3 regions of the Salinicola sp. DM10 genome follow, and region 2 is predicted to be linked to each of the others. Evidence: predicted binding sites of a transcription regulator. Region 2 holds the regulator's gene; each other region holds the start of a gene.
The links. Region 2 encodes LexA, which represses DNA repair genes until DNA is damaged. Its sites were predicted from a motif close to TACTGTNTANNTANACAGTA; they were not measured.
Positions count from the first base shown of each region.

Region 1: J0A90_RS03480 (PA0069 family radical SAM protein) is a predicted target of LexA. The motif match lies at 2,377-2,396, and genes of this name have one in related genera.
Region 3: recA (recombinase RecA) is a predicted target of LexA. The motif match lies at 3,129-3,148, and genes of this name have one in related genera.

Region 1 covers NZ_JAFLEN020000001.1:784,628-789,876, forward strand. The annotation lists cobalamin riboswitch at 1-220, shown strand, start outside; gene J0A90_RS03475 (TonB-dependent receptor domain-containing protein) at 398-2,242, shown strand; gene J0A90_RS03480 (PA0069 family radical SAM protein) at 2,415-3,512, shown strand; gene J0A90_RS03485 (glycosyltransferase family 2 protein) at 3,782-4,561, shown strand; gene J0A90_RS03490 (lipid-A-disaccharide synthase N-terminal domain-containing protein) at 4,558-4,851, shown strand; gene J0A90_RS03495 (glycosyltransferase family 39 protein) at 4,868-5,249, shown strand, end outside.
Region 2 covers NZ_JAFLEN020000001.1:570,449-575,697, reverse strand. The annotation lists gene purU (formyltetrahydrofolate deformylase) at 1-713, shown strand, start outside; gene dinB (DNA polymerase IV) at 767-1,828, opposite strand; gene lexA (transcriptional repressor LexA) at 1,841-2,488, opposite strand; gene J0A90_RS02640 (TetR/AcrR family transcriptional regulator) at 2,773-3,429, shown strand; gene nagZ (beta-N-acetylhexosaminidase) at 3,506-4,522, shown strand; gene J0A90_RS02630 (hypoxanthine-guanine phosphoribosyltransferase) at 4,591-5,163, shown strand.
Region 3 covers NZ_JAFLEN020000001.1:1,586,130-1,591,378, reverse strand. The annotation lists gene mutS (DNA mismatch repair protein MutS) at 1-1,844, opposite strand, end outside; gene J0A90_RS07080 (hypothetical protein) at 2,089-2,274, shown strand; gene J0A90_RS07075 (CinA family protein) at 2,496-3,023, shown strand; gene recA (recombinase RecA) at 3,292-4,359, shown strand; gene J0A90_RS07065 (regulatory protein RecX) at 4,433-4,888, shown strand.

The DNA of each region.
Region 1 (5,249 bases), 210 kb from region 2:
CGCGCGTCGAGAGCGACGTGTTCGGGAAACGGGTGAGAGCCCCGTACTGCCCCCGCAACGGTAATCGCGTCAGACACCGGTGGATCTTGTGTGTCCAGCCACTGTGAGCATCGGCGCCCTCTATTGCGGCGCGCCATCCACTCATGGGAAGGCCCGGTGTCGGGTGATCGAAGATCACCGCGCGTGAGTCCGGAGACCGGCGTCGTTCTCTTCACTGGTTGATGCGGAGGGCTCAAACCAGTGACGACAGCGCACGCCGGCCGCCCAGAATGCGTTGGCCGGAGTATTTCGTCACGCCGTTCCCTCCCATCGCGTCATCGCAACACAAGGAACCGCCCGCGGCGCCACTGCGCCGCGTACGAGAACGGTTCCGATACGCGTTTGGGGATCATCTTTCATGGGTTACCGTCCTACCGTCATGGCCCACGGCGTCGCCATGGCCCTGCTGCTGCCAAGCCTCGGCGCCGCAGCCCAGCAGCTCGACGACGTGCAGGTCACCGCTAACCGGCTGCCACAGTCGCAGGCCGACGTGCTCGCCAGCACCACCATCATCGACCGCGCGGAGATCGAGCGCAGCCAGGCCGACAGCGTGATCGACCTGCTGCAGAACCGCGCCGGTATCGAAATCACGCAGAACGGCGGGCCCGGCACCATTACCAGCCTGTTCATGCGCGGCACCGAATCCGACCACACCCTGGTGCTGGTCGACGGTGTACGCATCAATGCCGCCACCAGCGGCGGCGCCAGCCTGGAGTTCCTGCCGGTCGAGGCGATCCAGCGCATCGAGATCGTGCGCGGCCCGCGCGCTGCCGCCTACGGCGCCGATGCCATCGGCGGCGTGATCCAGATCTTCACCCGGCGCGGCGGCGAAGGGACCCAAGCGGCTCTGTCCCTGCGCGCCGGCGACCAGCACACGCAGAAACAGAACCTGTTCTTTTCCACCGGTGACGCCGCTACCCGCCTCAACGCCAGTCTGTTCCGGCGCGACGGCGACGGCTTCAACGCCCTTGCCAGCGACGCCAGCGGCGAGCGCGATGGCTTCAAGCGCGGCGGGGCTCAGTTAGGGCTATCGCACCGCTTCGGCGCCAACGCCAATCTGAGCCTGAATGCCCTGCGCCAGGATACCGACGCCGACTACGACGACTGCTTCCCGCTCAATGCCAGCACCGCCAGCAACGACTGCCGCACCGACGGCTATCTGCAGACCTTCGGCGGGCGCTACGATCTGGCTCTGGCGCCCGACTGGGACATGGCGATCAGCGCCGGGCACTTCGACGAGCGCCGCGAGGAGCGCTACGCCGGCGAGCGCTATAGTGTCACCGAATCGCACCGCAACGAACTCGGCATCCAGCACAGCTTCACCCGCGCCAACGGCGTCGACACCCTGGGGGTGGACTACCGCCAGGAGCATGTCGACTTCGACTCAGCCAGCCCGTTCGCCGGGCGCTACGCCAAGGACAGCCGCGAGAACTACGGCCTGTACGGCATGCTGCAGCGCGAGTACGGGCGCCATGAGCTGAGCGGCTCGCTGCGCTACGACGACGATTCACGCTTCGGCGACGAAACCACCGGCAGTGCCGGCTACGCCTACCGTCTGACACCGGCACAGCGCCTCGGGCTGGTCTACTCGACCGCCTTCAAGGCGCCCAACCTGATCGATCTCTACGGGCCCTACGGCAGCAACCCCGACCTCGACGCCGAAACCTCGCGCAACCTGGAGGCGTTCTGGGCCATCGAGCATGACGCCTGGAATGCACGCGTCAGCGCCTTCGAGAACCGGATCGACGATCTGATCGCCTTCGACGCGGCCTTCGTGCCCTACAACGTCGACCGCGCGCGTATCCGCGGTGTCGAGCTGAGCGGTGGCTGGCAATACGCGGGCCTCTCGCTGCGCGCCAGCCTGACCCATCAGGAACCGGAAGACCGCGACAGCGGTGAACGCCTGAAGCGCCGAGCCAGAACCTTCGGCCGTCTGGATGCCGACTACGCCTTGGGCGACTGGCGCTACGGCGCCACCCTGCGCGCCGCCGGCGACCGTCGCGATACCCGCTACACCTTCCCCTATGGCGACACCACCGTCAGCGGCTACGGCATCGTGGATCTGCGCACGGCGTGGCAGGTGACGCCGAAGGTCGAACTGTCGGCCAAGCTGGATAACGCCTTCGACCGCGACTACACCCTGGCCGAGGGCTATGACACCCAGGGCCGCTATGTCGAGGCCGGCGTCAAGCTGACGCTGTAACTGTCCATCCCGATGGCGCCCTCATCCATTGGCGGCCTCATCCATTGGTGGCCAACGCCGGGTGAGGGTGTGCTGACGCCACGAGCGGCGCCATGCCTCCACGACCGGCACTTTGCGTCGTGACGACCCCGTGATACTGTATATTTGAACAGCTTCCGATCACGGAGTCGTCATGTCGTCTCCCACCCCACCGCGCGATCCCTACGCCGCGTCACCGGGCCCGCTCAAGGGCCGCGGCGCGACCTTCAATCCGCATAACCGCTTTCAGCCGAGCCATACCGAAGCCTTCGACGATGGCTGGTGGCAGGAGGCGCTGCCGCAACGCATACCCACCCAGATCCAACACGAGACGCCGCGCAGCGCACTCTCCTGGAACCACTCCCCGGACCTGGGCTTCGACCGCTCGCTCAACCCCTATCGCGGCTGCGAGCACGGCTGCATCTACTGCTATGCCCGCCCCAGCCACGCCTACTGGGACCTGTCGCCGGGCATCGACTTCGAGACTCGGCTGATCGCCAAGCAGGGGATGGCGGCGCGGCTGCGCGAGGAGCTGTGCAAGCCCGGCTACCGCTGCCAGCCGATCAACCTCTCCGGCAACACCGACTGCTACCAGCCGATCGAGGCCGAGTACGGCACCACCCGCGAGCTGCTGACGCTGCTGCTCGAGTGCCGCCATCCGGTCACGCTGGTGACCAAGAGCGCCCTGATCCTGCGGGATCGCGACCTGCTGGCCGCACTCGCCGAGCAGCGCCTGGTGCGCGTCTTCATCAGCCTCACCAGCCTGGACAACGAGCTCAAGCGCACGCTGGAGCCGCGCGCCGCCTCGCCGGCGGCCCGGCTCAAGACACTGGGCGAGCTCGCTGCCGCGGGTATCCCGGTGGGCGCCCTGCTGGCGCCAGTGATTCCGGCGATCAACGACCACGAGATAGAGACACTGCTCGAACGCGCAGCCGAAGCCGGCGCCACCAGCGCCAGCTGGACCCTGTTGCGTCTGCCACGGGAGGTGGCCCCGCTGTTCGAGGCGTGGCTGCAAGCCCACTACCCTGAGCGCGCCGGCAAGGTGATGAGTCTGATCCGCCAGTCGCGTGGCGGCGCCAGCAACGACAGCCGCTTCGGCCACCGTATGCGCGGCGACGGGATCTTCGTCGACATGATCGATCAGCGCTTTCGCCGGGCCGCCGGTCGCCTGGGCCTGCAGCGGCGCCCCGACCAGGGGCTCGACACCCGCCATTTTCGCCCGCCTCACCGCCAGCAGGATCTGTTCAGTTGAGCTTCTGCTCGAGCCGCCAGCGTGGCACGATAAGGGTTCCGCGTTCCTGAGAATCCGCGTTCTTAAGATTCCTTTAAGTCATGGCCCCGATCATGGCGACATTCGCATTCGATGGTCGCAAAACATGTGCCATCGTTTGCCTTTTGCGCACTCTCCTTTCATAAAGGGCGGGTCTCCAGCGCACGGCCGGCGCGCCCTCTTGCCAGGAGCGGCAAGGGCGGCGTGGCGGAGCGTCCAATAAAAGTCCCATCGCCAGGAACTCAGCGTCAATGCACTCTCCACAGCTCTCGATTCTCATTCCCGCCAAGGACGAAGTCGGCAATCTGCCGGGGCTACTCGACGAAATCTCCCGTGCCCTGCAGGAGATAGCGCACGAAGTGATCGTGGTCGACGACGCCTCCAGCGACGGCTCCTGGGAGATGCTGACGCGCCGCGCCGCGGCCGATTCACGCCTGCGTCCGCTACGCCATGCGCAGAGTGCCGGCCAGAGCACCTCGGTGTGGCAGGCGGCCTGGGCCGCCCGCGGCACCTGGCTGGCGACCCTCGACGGCGACGGCCAGAACGACCCCGCCGACCTGCCGCGACTGTTCGAGCGCGCCTGTCGGGGCGACGTGGTGATGGTCGCCGGCCACCGCACCAATCGCCGTGACGACTGGCTCAAGCGAGTCTCGTCGAAGGTCGCCAACCGGGTCCGCTCGGCGCTGCTCAACGATGCCACCCCGGACACCGGCTGCGGGCTGAAGATCGTACGCCGCGACGCCTTCCTCAACCTGCCCTACTTCGACCATATGCACCGTTTCCTGCCCGCCCTGGTGCGGGCCCAGGGCGGCGAGTGCGTGTCGCTGCCGGTCAACCACCGCCCGCGCGGCACCGGGGCCTCGCACTACGGTCTCAACAACCGTCTGTGGGTCGGTCTTGTCGACATGGTCGGGGTGATGTGGCTGCGCCGGCGCAGCCGCCTGCCGGCGGCGATCGAGCCGCTGGCAATGACCGAGCGCCCGGCCGCGACGGTGGCACCCGAACATCTCGACGGGGAGGCCCGCGCATGAGTGCCGAGTGGGTATGGGTGGCGATCGGGTTCGTCGGTCAGGCGCTGTTTTCGGCGCGCTTCATCGTCCAGTGGCTGGCCAGCGAGCGCGCCCGGCGCAGCATCGTACCGGTCGCCTTCTGGTTCTTCAGCCTGGGCGGCGGCGCCACGCTGCTCGCCTATGCCCTCTATCGGCGCGACCCGGTGTTCATCGCCGGCCAGGGCGCCGGGCTGATCATCTATGTCCGCAATCTGATGCTGATTCGCCGCGAGAAGCGCGAAAGCGCCGCACCCAGCCAATCCTCGTCCTGAGCGGATGCCCAAGACCATGCGATCTTTTCTCGACGACCCCACCCAGGCGCACTATCGGCGCGCCTGGCTGCTGCTGTTACTGCTGGCGATCGTGCTGCTGGGTATCGGTATCGGGCTGCGCGATCCCTGGCCCGCCGACGAGCCGCGCTTCGCCCTCAATGCGCTGGAGATGCTGCGTACCGGCCAGTTCTGGTTCCCCCATCGCGGCGGCGAGCTCTACCCCGACAAGCCCCCGGTATTCATGTGGGCCTCGGCACTCTCGATCTGGTTGACCGGCTCGGTACGCCTGGGTTTTCTGATTCCCACCGCGCTCAGCGCCCTGGGGACCCTACTGCTGGTGGTCGACCTCGGCCGGCGCCTGCATGGGCGGCGTGTCGCACTGCTGTCGGGCCTGGCGC
Region 2 (5,249 bases):
TTTTCATGCGTTACGACATTCAATCGGAGGCGCTGGGCGCCGCGGCCTTCCGGGCCGAGTTCGAGACCATCGCCCGTGAGTTCGCGATGGATTGGCGGCTGAGCGACGCCAGCCGGCGTCAGCGCGTGGTGCTGATGGTCTCGCGTGAGTCGCACTGTCTGGTCGACCTGCTCTACCGCTGGTCGGCGGGGGAGCTCGATTGCGATATTCCCTGCGTGATCTCCAACCACGACGATCTGCGCGCCCTCGTCGAGTGGCACGGCATCGACTTCCATCGGGTGAGCGTCGACCCCGCCGACAAGGCGCCCGCGTTCGCCGAGGTCGAGCGGCTGATCGATGCGGCCGAGGCCGACAGCGTGGTGCTGGCACGTTACATGCAGATCCTGCCGCCGGCGCTGTGCGAGCGCTACGCCGGACGCATCATCAATATCCACCACAGCTTTCTACCGTCCTTCGCCGGCGCCAAGCCTTACCACCAGGCGTTCGAGCGCGGGGTCAAGCTGATCGGTGCGACCTGCCACTACGTCACCCAGGAGCTGGACGCGGGGCCGATCATCGAGCAGGACATTCAGCGGGTGTCGCACTGCCATACGCCCCAGGATCTGGTTCGGCTGGGGCGTGACGTGGAGAAGGCGGTGCTCGCCCGTGGCCTGCGCTGGCACCTGCAGGACCGCGTGCTGATCCACGGCAACAAGACCGTCGTCTTCTCCTGAGCCCATGGACGGCGTTTTCTCCTGTGCCCATGGCGGGCGTCGCGTCTGCGGCGTCAGGCCGGCCGCTCGCCGTCGAACAGGCTGAGCTGGCGCTGTTCGGCCTCCGGCGCCAGACGCACGCCGACGCCGAGCAGGCGCACCGGGCGTTCGCCGCGTTGCCAGGCGCTCTCCAGCAGCTCATGGAAGCGGGCGTGGATCACGCCGCGGGCGCCGGTCTCCTGAGTGGTGCTGGTGAAGTCGTGAAAGCGCACCTTGACGAACTGCTTGCCGATATCGGGGTTGCCGTGGCGGGCCAAGCGTTCGTCGAGACGCGCGATCAGCGGTGCCAGTGCCTGGTGGCACTGGGCGAGGTCCGGCAGGTCGCTGTCGTAGGTGGTTTCGACGCTGACCGACTTGCGCTCGCGGGTGACGTTGACCGGGCGGTCGTCGATGCCGTGGGCCAGCTCGTGCAGGCGCTGGCCGAACTTGCCGAAGGCGTCGATCAGCTGCTCCAGCGGCCGCGCGCGCAGTTCGGCGCAGGTGGCGATGCCGAGTCCCGCCAGCTTGGCGGCGGTGGCAGGGCCGACCCCATGCAGCTTGTCGACCGCCAGACCCTCGATGAAGCTCGCCATCTGTGCGGGCGGAATCACGAACAGGCCGTCCGGTTTGTCCCAGTCGCTGGCGATCTTGGCCAGAAACTTGTTGGGTGCCACGCCCACCGAGACCACGATGCCGGTACGCGCGAGCACCTCCTGCTTGAGCCAGTGCGCCATCCAGGTCGCACTCCCCTGGAAACGGGTGACCTCGCTGACGTCGAGATAGGCTTCGTCGAGGGAGAGCGGCTCCACCAGCGGAGTCAGCTCGTGGAATACCGCTTGAATGTCATGCGAGACGCGGCGGTAGCGATCGAAGTCAGGCTTGAGCAGTTTGAGCTCGGGGCATAGACGCAGGGCGCGTGCGGTGGGCATCGCCGAATGGATGCCGTAGCGCCGCGCCGGATAGTTGCAGGTGGCGATGACCCCGCGCTTGTCGGCACTGCCGCCGATCGCCAGCGGCAGGTCGCGCAGCCCGGGGTCGTCGCGCATTTCCACCGCGGCGTAGAAGCAGTCGCAGTCCGCGTGGAGGATCTTGCGCATGGCCGCTGGCGGCTACTGCAGGCCCAGGCCGTTGCCGCCGCGGATGATGCCCACGCCGAGACCCTCGATATCCAGCTGCTGATGCTCCAGATCGACCTCGATGGGGGCGAAGTCGGCGTTCTCCGCCAGCAGGGTGACGCGACGCCCGTGCCGCTGGAAGCGCTTGACCGTGACCTCGTCGTCGAGCCGGGCGACCACGATCTGGCCGTCGCGCACTTCCTGGGTGCGATGCACGGCGAGCAGGTCGCCATCGAGGATGCCGATGTCTTTCATCGACAGCCCACGCACACGCAGCAGGTAGTCGGCCCTGGGGGCGAAGTAGTCCGGCGGCAGTGGGCAGTAGCGGTCGATGTGCTCGGCGGCGAGGATCGGGCTGCCGGCGGCGACGTTACCCACGATCGGCAGGCCGGTTTCGGCGGGCTCCAGAGGTTCCGGAGTGCTCGCCGCAGCGGGCAGGCGGATCCCGCGGGAGGTGCCCGGGATCATGCGGATCACACCCTTGCGATCGAGCGCACGCAGATGCTCTTCGGCGGCATTGGGAGAGCGGAATCCCAGCGCCTTGGCGATCTCGGCGCGGGTGGGCGGATAGCCGAACTCGGTCATCGTCTTGACGATGAAATCGTAGACGTTCTGCTGCCGGGCGGTGAGCGGTCTCGACATTGGGCGTCTCCCCGAGGCCTGTCAGGGCTTGGTCATGTATACAGTCTGGAATTGTATCCAGTCATGCGGGGCAGGGAAAGGGGGGGAGGGAAAGGGAAAAGGGTGGGCAAGGAAAGCAGAGCGGCAGGGCGCCTTCGACGTTTGCCGCGATTGTGTCGTTGCGTCGGGAGTGGTTAGATTCGAGAGCGTTTAAAACAGGCGTTTTTTAGCTGATTCGACAGGCGTCGGCCGGTGGATGGAATGTCAGCCAACCGCGGCCGATGGCGACAGGAAAGAGGTAGTCCATGGCCCAGTCCGACACCGTGACCCGCATTCTCGACACCGCCGAGGTGCTGTTTGCCGAGAAGGGGTTCGCCGAGACGTCGCTGCGCAACATCACCACCCGGGCCAAGGTCAATCTGGCGGCGGTCAATTACCATTTCGGTTCCAAAAAGGCGCTGATCCAGGCGGTCTTCGCGCGTTATCTTGACCCTTTCTCCGAGCGCCTCAATCTTGCGCTCGATGGGCTCGAGCGCCACTACGGTGGGCAGACCATCCCGCTCGAGGTGCTGCTCGAGCGCCTTGCCGAGAGCGTGCTCGAGGTCCCGGCGGAGCGTCACAGTCTCAAGATCTTCATGAAGCTTCTGGGGCTCGCCTATACCCAGGCCCAGGGGCATCTGCGGCGCTACATTCAGGCGCACTACGGCGAAACCTTTCACCGCTTCGTCGCCTGCCTGCGTCTGGCCACGCCAGGGTTGCCGGAGGCGGAGCGCTTCTGGCGCCTCCACTTCATGCTCGGGACCGTGGTATTCACGCTCTCCGGACTGGATGCGCTGCGTGATATCGCCGACACCGAGTATCACGAGCATGTCACCGTGCGCGACCTGATCCGGCGCCTCAAGCCGGTGGTGGCGGCCGCCATGCTGGCACCGCTGGAGCCGGCGGAGACCGCAGTGAGCTGATGCGGCGGCGCCGACCTCTGTCATGACGCTGGCGGGTCGTCTAGAATCGGGCGCTTCACGGTTTCAGGTAACGGCTATGACACAACCGCTGGGTCCGGTAATGCTGGACGTCGAGGGCACTCGACTGCGTGAGGAAGAGCGGCGGCTGCTGTCGCGCCCCGAGGTCGGGGGCGTCATTCTGTTTGCGCGCAACACCCCGGATGCGGGAACCACCCAGACGCTGATCGGCGAGATTCGCGCCTGCCGGCCGGACCTGCTGGTGGCCATCGACCAGGAGGGCGGGCGCGTGCAGCGGCTCAAGCAGGGTGTGACCCGACTGCCGTCGATGGCGACCCTGGGGCGGCAGTTCGCCGAGTCGCCGGAAGCCGCGCTGGCCCTGGCCCTGGATACCGGTTGGCTGCTGGGCATGGAGATGGCCGCGTGCGGTTTCGACCTGACCTTCGCCCCGGTGCTCGACCTCGACGACGACCAGTCGCCGGCGATCGGCTCGCGCAGCTTCTCGCCCGACCCGGAGGTGGTCGTGGCGTTGGCCGGTGCTTTCATCGATGGCCTGCACGATGCCGGCATGGTCGCCATCGGCAAGCACTTTCCCGGCCATGGCGGTGCGCGGCAGGATTCCCACCACGCGGTGGCCCGTGACCCACGCTCGCTGGAGGCGCTGCGCGCGCACGATCTGGTGCCTTTCGCGCGGCTGGCGAGCAAGCTCGACGCGGTGATGCCGGCCCATGTGATCTTTCCCGCCTTCGACGAGCGCCCCGCGGGCTTCTCGCCCAGCTGGCTGGGGCTGCTGCGCGAAGAGCTCGGCTTCAAGGGCGCGATCTTCTCCGACGACGTGACCATGGCGGCGGCCCACGCTGCCGGATCACCGGCGGCGCGCGCCGAGGCGGCCTGGGCCGCCGGCTGCGATATGGCGGTGATCTGCAATGACCCCGCGGCGGCGCGGGAGGTGGTGGATGCGTGTAGCGGACGCCAGGCGCCGCGGATCGCCAAGCTGCGTTACGCCCGCGCCCGGCCGAGCCTCGAGTCGCTGGCGGTGATCTCGCGCTGGCGGCGTACCCACGCCCGTTTGGAAGCCCTCAACGAGGCGGAGTGATCCGCCCTCTGTCCCCAGGCGGCGCCGGCTCTGCCGGTTGCCGCCGACTGCTATTGATACGGAATACGATGACTCAATCTACGCTCCCCGACGCGCTGAACTCGATGCAGGAGGTCATGGACAACGCCGACTGTCTGATCGACCAGGCCCAGGTAGAGCAGGCCCTCGACCGGATGGCCGCGGCGATCACCCGCGATCTCGGCGACAAGCTGCCGGTGTTCTACTGCGTGATGAACGGCGGCCTTATCACCACCGGGCACCTGTTGACCCGGCTCGGGTTCCCGCTCGAGGTCGACTATCTCCATGCCACGCGCTATCGCGGCGGGCTCCGCGGCGGTGAGCTGTTCTGGCGGGTCTCTCCGGAAATCCCCATGGCCGGGCGCCATGTGGTGATCGTCGACGACATTCTCGACGAGGGGGCGACCCTGGCAGCGATTCTCGACTACTGCCGTGAGGCGGGCGCGGCGAGCCTCTCCACCGCGGTGCTGGTCGACAAGCAGCACGACCGCAAGGCCTCCCCGGATCTCAAGGCGACCTACTGCGGTCTGGAAGTGGTCGATCGCTACGTGTTCGGCTTCGGCATGGACTACAAGGGCTACTGGCGCAACGCCCCCGGCATCTTCGCGCCCAAGAACCTGTAAGCCTGGAGGCAGTGCGTCCGCCGCTGAGGCTTTCCATCGCGGCCCGCCGCCTCTCCCGCCGGTGTCCCGCGCTCTGCTCCGCGTCC
Region 3 (5,249 bases), 1.0 Mb from region 2:
AGCATGCGGCGGGCGTCGTCGAGTACCAGATCGTTGGGCACGAAGGGGTGCTGGCTGACGTGCTCGACCACCGGGTGGCGGCCGCCGATGATCTCGACGCCGGGCGTCTCGCCGAGCTGCGGGCGCACGAAGTCGAGACTCCGCGCGCGCTCGGCGAAGGTGCACAGCACGTCCAGCGAGGCCAGCGCCCGGGCGGTGGCCTGCAGCGCGTCGAGCTCGGCGTTGAGGGTCTCGATCAGCCCTTCGTAGAGCAGCTTCTCGCGGGCCAGGGCGCGCGACTTGGCCGACAGCGCCTTGTCCTCGAACTCCTTGAGCTCGGGGATAATGAAACGCTCGGCGTTCTTCAGCGTCTGGCGCCGGATGTAGTCCACCGGCACCTCGCGGGCCTGGGCCCGGGGGATCTCGATATAGTAGCCGTGGACCCGGTTGTAGCCGACCTTGAGCCCGGCCAGTCCGGTGCGCTCGCGCTCGCGCAGCTCGAGCTGCACCAGATAGTCGCCGGCGTGCTCGGCCAGGCCGCGGTACTCGTCGAGCTCGGCGTCGAAGCCCTCGCGGATCACGCCGCCGTCGCGGATCACCACCGGCGGGTTGTCGATCAGCGCCTGGCTGAGGGTCGCCGCCGTCTCCGGGTAGGGGCGAATGTGCCGGGCCAGATCATCGAGCACGCTCTCTCCCTCGATCGCGCCCAGCGCGCTTTGCAGCTGGGGCAGCGCATTGAGCGCGTCGCGCAGGCGGGCCAGATCCCGAGGGCGGGCGCTGCGCAGGGCGACCCGGGCGAGTATGCGCTCGACGTCGCCGACCTCGCCCAGGATCTCGCGCAGCGCCAGATGGTCGTCCTGTTCCAGCAGCAGCTGCACCGCCGCCTGGCGCGCGCTGACCTGGGCGCGATCGCGCAGTGGGCGGTTGAGCCAGCGCTTGAGCAGGCGTGAACCCATCGGCGTGGTGGTGGTATCGAGCACGCTGGCCAGGGTGTTGTCGCCGCTGCCGCCGAGATTGATGTCGATCTCCAGATTGCGGCGGCTGGCGGCATCGATCACCACCGCGTCGTCGCGGCTCTCGATACCGAGGGCGTTGACGTGGGGCAGGCGCGAGCGCTGGGTGTCGCGGGCGTAGTCGATCAGCACCCCGGCGGCGACCAGCGCGACCTCCAGATGAGTGCAGCCGAAGCCGCGCAGATCGGCCACCTGGAACTGGTCGCACAGCAGGCGGTTGGCGGTCTCCAGGTCGAAGTGCCAGTCGTTCTGGCGACGCAGCCCGGTGCGCTCGGCCAGCGCCGGGGGTAGGTCCTGGGTCTCGGCGGCGAGCAGCTCGGCCGGTTGCAGGCGATGGATCTCGGCCTGCATGTCGGCCTCGCCGTCGACCTCGAGCACGGCGAAGCGGCCGCTGGATAGCTCCAGCCAGGCGATGCCCCAGCGCTCGCCGTGGCGGTGCATGGCCACCAGCAGATTGTCGCGGCGCTCATCGAGCAGCGCCTCGTCGTGCAGCGTGCCGGGGGTGACGATCCGCACCACCCGGCGCTCCACCGGCCCCTTGCTGGTGGCGGGGTCGCCGATCTGCTCGCAGATCGCCACCGACTCGCCCGAGCGCACCAGCCGCGCCAGATAGGACTCGGCGCTGTGGTAGGGCACGCCGGCCATGGGGATCGGCGAACCGGCTGACTGACCGCGTGCGGTCAGGGTGATGTCGAGCAGCTTGGCGGCGCGCTTGGCGTCGTCGTAGAACAGTTCGTAGAAATCGCCCATGCGGTAGAACAGCAGCACCTCGGGGTGCTCGCGCTTGATCTTGAGGTACTGCGCCATCATCGGCGTATGCTGCTGGGCTTTGCTGGCGGCCGTATCCTGCATGGCGTTACGAGGCTCTCTGGGTATCGTGGGGCATCATGGCGGCACGCGCCTCGCCGGGGCCGGCGAAGCATGAAACATGAAACATGGAGAAAGGCCGAAGGTTACCACGGGGGTCAGCGTTGCTGCATCGCCGATCGCCCGTGCCGGGGTGACGCCGGTTCATGCCCGAGGTGTAGTGTTTTCAGTCTCGCCCGCGGCGGGCGAATCGTTACAGTGGGTGAAATCGGCATCCGAGGACCCCCTCATGGCCCGGCTGGTGCTCAATCACCTCAGCGACTCCACGTTCAGGCTGCTCTCGATCGAGGCCAACCGGCGCAACGTCAACGTCAGCGAACTGGCGGTCATCCTGCTCGAGATCGCGGTCGCCGATCTGTGTGCCGGGGGGCACGCGCAGCCGTTGCCGCCCACTTATCCGCGTGACACTGAATAGTCGCCCGCCGGGGCGCGCTTGTGACGTGCATTGGCCGCGCGCGTTGCGTCGACGCGCAAAGCTCGCATACTACGTATCTGGCACCTCGCATATGCCACCTCGCTATGCCATCACTCGCAGGCCGATACGTACGTGCCATCAGTGACGCGCCATCAGCGGCATGACAGGACGCGCCCAGCCGGGGAGGGTACCGGTACGGCGCAAAAGTCGCAGGAGTCTTCATGAACTTGCCCACCGACCATCCGCTGCCCCCTGGCAGCGATCAGGACCCGCAGGTGCTTGCCCGGCGCCTGGGTGAGGCGTGCCTGGCCGCCGGCTGCTTCGTCACCACCGCCGAGTCGTGTACCGGCGGCGGCGTGGCCGAGGCGATCACCGCGATCGCCGGTAGCTCGGGCTACTTCGCCAGCGGCTATGTCACCTACGCCAATGCCGCCAAGCAGCGCATGCTGGGGGTGTCGGCGCAGACGCTGGAGGCGCATGGGGCGGTCAGCGCGGCCACCGTGCGCGAGATGGTCGCCGGCGCCTGCCGCGACAGCGGCGCCGAGCTCGGCGTGGCGATCAGCGGCGTGGCCGGCCCCGGCGGCGGCAGTGCCGAGAAGCCGGTGGGGACGGTGTGGTTCGCCTGGGGCGATGCCGAGGCCCAGCGAGTGGCGTGTTTTCGGCTGCCGGGGGAGCGTGCCGCGGTGCGCGCCCAGGCGGTGGCGATCGCCCTGGCGGGGCTGCTCGAATCGCTCGTCGCCGAGGCCTGAGCGGCACTTGGCGCTGGCCTCTCCCGGCGCGATCCCGGAAAATGCAGCGACGCAGGCGGAAAATCGACGCGAGGATATAGGCGCGGGCGATTTTTTTCGCCATACTACTGGCTAATCATACAGTGATCGGGCGGCCTGGCCGCCTCGCCCGTCGCCAAGGACGCCTCGCCCACGGGGTGGCCCTATGCGGCGGGCTCACTTTTCCGGCCGCCATCCCACGACGCCAGCTTTCCAAGGCTCGTCTTCGACGCACTCACAGGAGACTTTCATGGCACAGGACGAAAATCGCAGCAAGGCACTCAGCGCGGCTTTGTCGCAGATCGACCGCCAATTCGGCAAAGGCACCGTGATGCGTCTGGGCGATACGCCACGCACCGCCATCCCGGTGGTCTCGACCGGCTCGCTGGGGCTGGATATCGCTCTCGGGGTGGGCGGTCTGCCTTACGGCCGCGTGGTCGAGATCTTCGGCCCCGAATCCTCGGGCAAGACCACCCTGACCCTGTCGGTGATCGCCCAGGCGCAGAAGCAGGGCAAGACCTGCGCCTTCATCGACGCCGAGCACGCGCTCGATCCGAGCTACGCCGAGAAGCTGGGGGTCGACCTCGACCAGCTGCTGGTGTCGCAGCCGGATACCGGCGAGCAGGCGCTGGAGATCTGCGACATGCTGGTGCGCTCCGGCGGTGTCGACGTCATCATCATCGACTCGGTGGCGGCGCTCACCCCGCGCGCCGAGATCGAGGGCGAGATGGGCGACTCCCACGTCGGCCTGCAGGCACGTCTGATGTCGCAGGCACTGCGCAAGATCACCGGCAACATCAAGAACGCCAACTGCATGGTGGTGTTCATCAACCAGATCCGCATGAAGATCGGGGTGATGTTCGGCAGCCCCGAGACCACCACCGGCGGTAACGCGCTGAAGTTCTACTCCAGCGTGCGTCTCGACATTCGCCGCATCGGCTCGGTCAAGCAGGGTGACGAGGTCACCGGTAACGAGACCCGGGTCAAGGTGGTCAAGAACAAGGTGGCGCCGCCGTTCCGCCAGTCCGAGTTCCAGATTCTCTACGGCAAGGGCATCTACCATGCCGGCGAGGTGATCGACCTGGGCGTGCAGTGCAGCCTGGTCGACAAGGCCGGTGCCTGGTACAGCTACAAGGGCAGCAAGATCGGCCAGGGCAAGGCCAATGCGGCCCAGTACCTGGAAGAGAATCCGGCGATCATGACCGAGATCGAGGATCAGATTCGCGCCCAGCTGCTGGCCGTCGCCGCGCCCAAGGAGAAGGAAAAAGAGAAGGAAGCCGAGGCTGCGGCCGACGACGCCAACGACTCGCTGCTGTAGCGCGAGGCGGGGCAGGCGGTTGGGTTGAAGACGCGCCCGATGTTCAGGGCGTTGCCGAGGAGGAGAACACGCCATGGCTGACGCTGCGGAGATCCCGCCCCGGGAGCGGGCGATCGCCCTGCTGGCACGCCGCGAGTACAGTCGCGCCGAGCTCGAACAGCGCTTGGCGGCCAAGGGCGTCGAGCGTGATGAGATCGCCGTCACGCTGGACGCGCTGGCGGCAGAAGGGCTGCAGTCCGATACCCGCTTCGCCGAGATCTTCGTGCGTTCCCGGGTGCAGCTCGGTCACGGCCCGGTGCGGATTCGCGGCGATCTGGCCCAGCGCGGCATCGACGATGCGCTGGCCGCGCTGGCACTCGAGGCGGAGGCGCCGGACTGGCAGGACCTGGCGTGTCAGGCTTTGGCCAAGCGCTTCGCCGGGCCCGGCAGCACGCCCCGCGAGCGGGCCAAGCGCGAACGCTTCATGGCCGGACGCGGGTTCGGCTTCGACCAGGTGCGCCACGCCATGCGCCACGCCTGGGAGGATTGAGTTCTCGGGCTTTATCTTCGACCTTGCCGAGCCTGGCGGCACCCCTGGTGCGTCGCGCTGTCAGCGTAGCGCACCGAACCGCGAGACTTCTCACCCTGACGCTTCACAGCCGCGCTTTCCTCGTTGCGCCCGCGGCACGCGCTTCTCTATTTCCGGCTCCCTTTCCGTCCTTTCTTCATCAGATCCCGCTTACTTAGCTCTTCTTTTCTCTTGCCTTCGTTCCGGATTCCCCATGACACCCGACCCTGGCGGACCCGTTCTGGCGTTACCGGGCCGGGTGGTCCGATCCGCCCGAGGGCGGCGAATGTCGGCGACATGGGTGTCGCACTCGACAGACTCACAGTCGACCACGTTATACTAA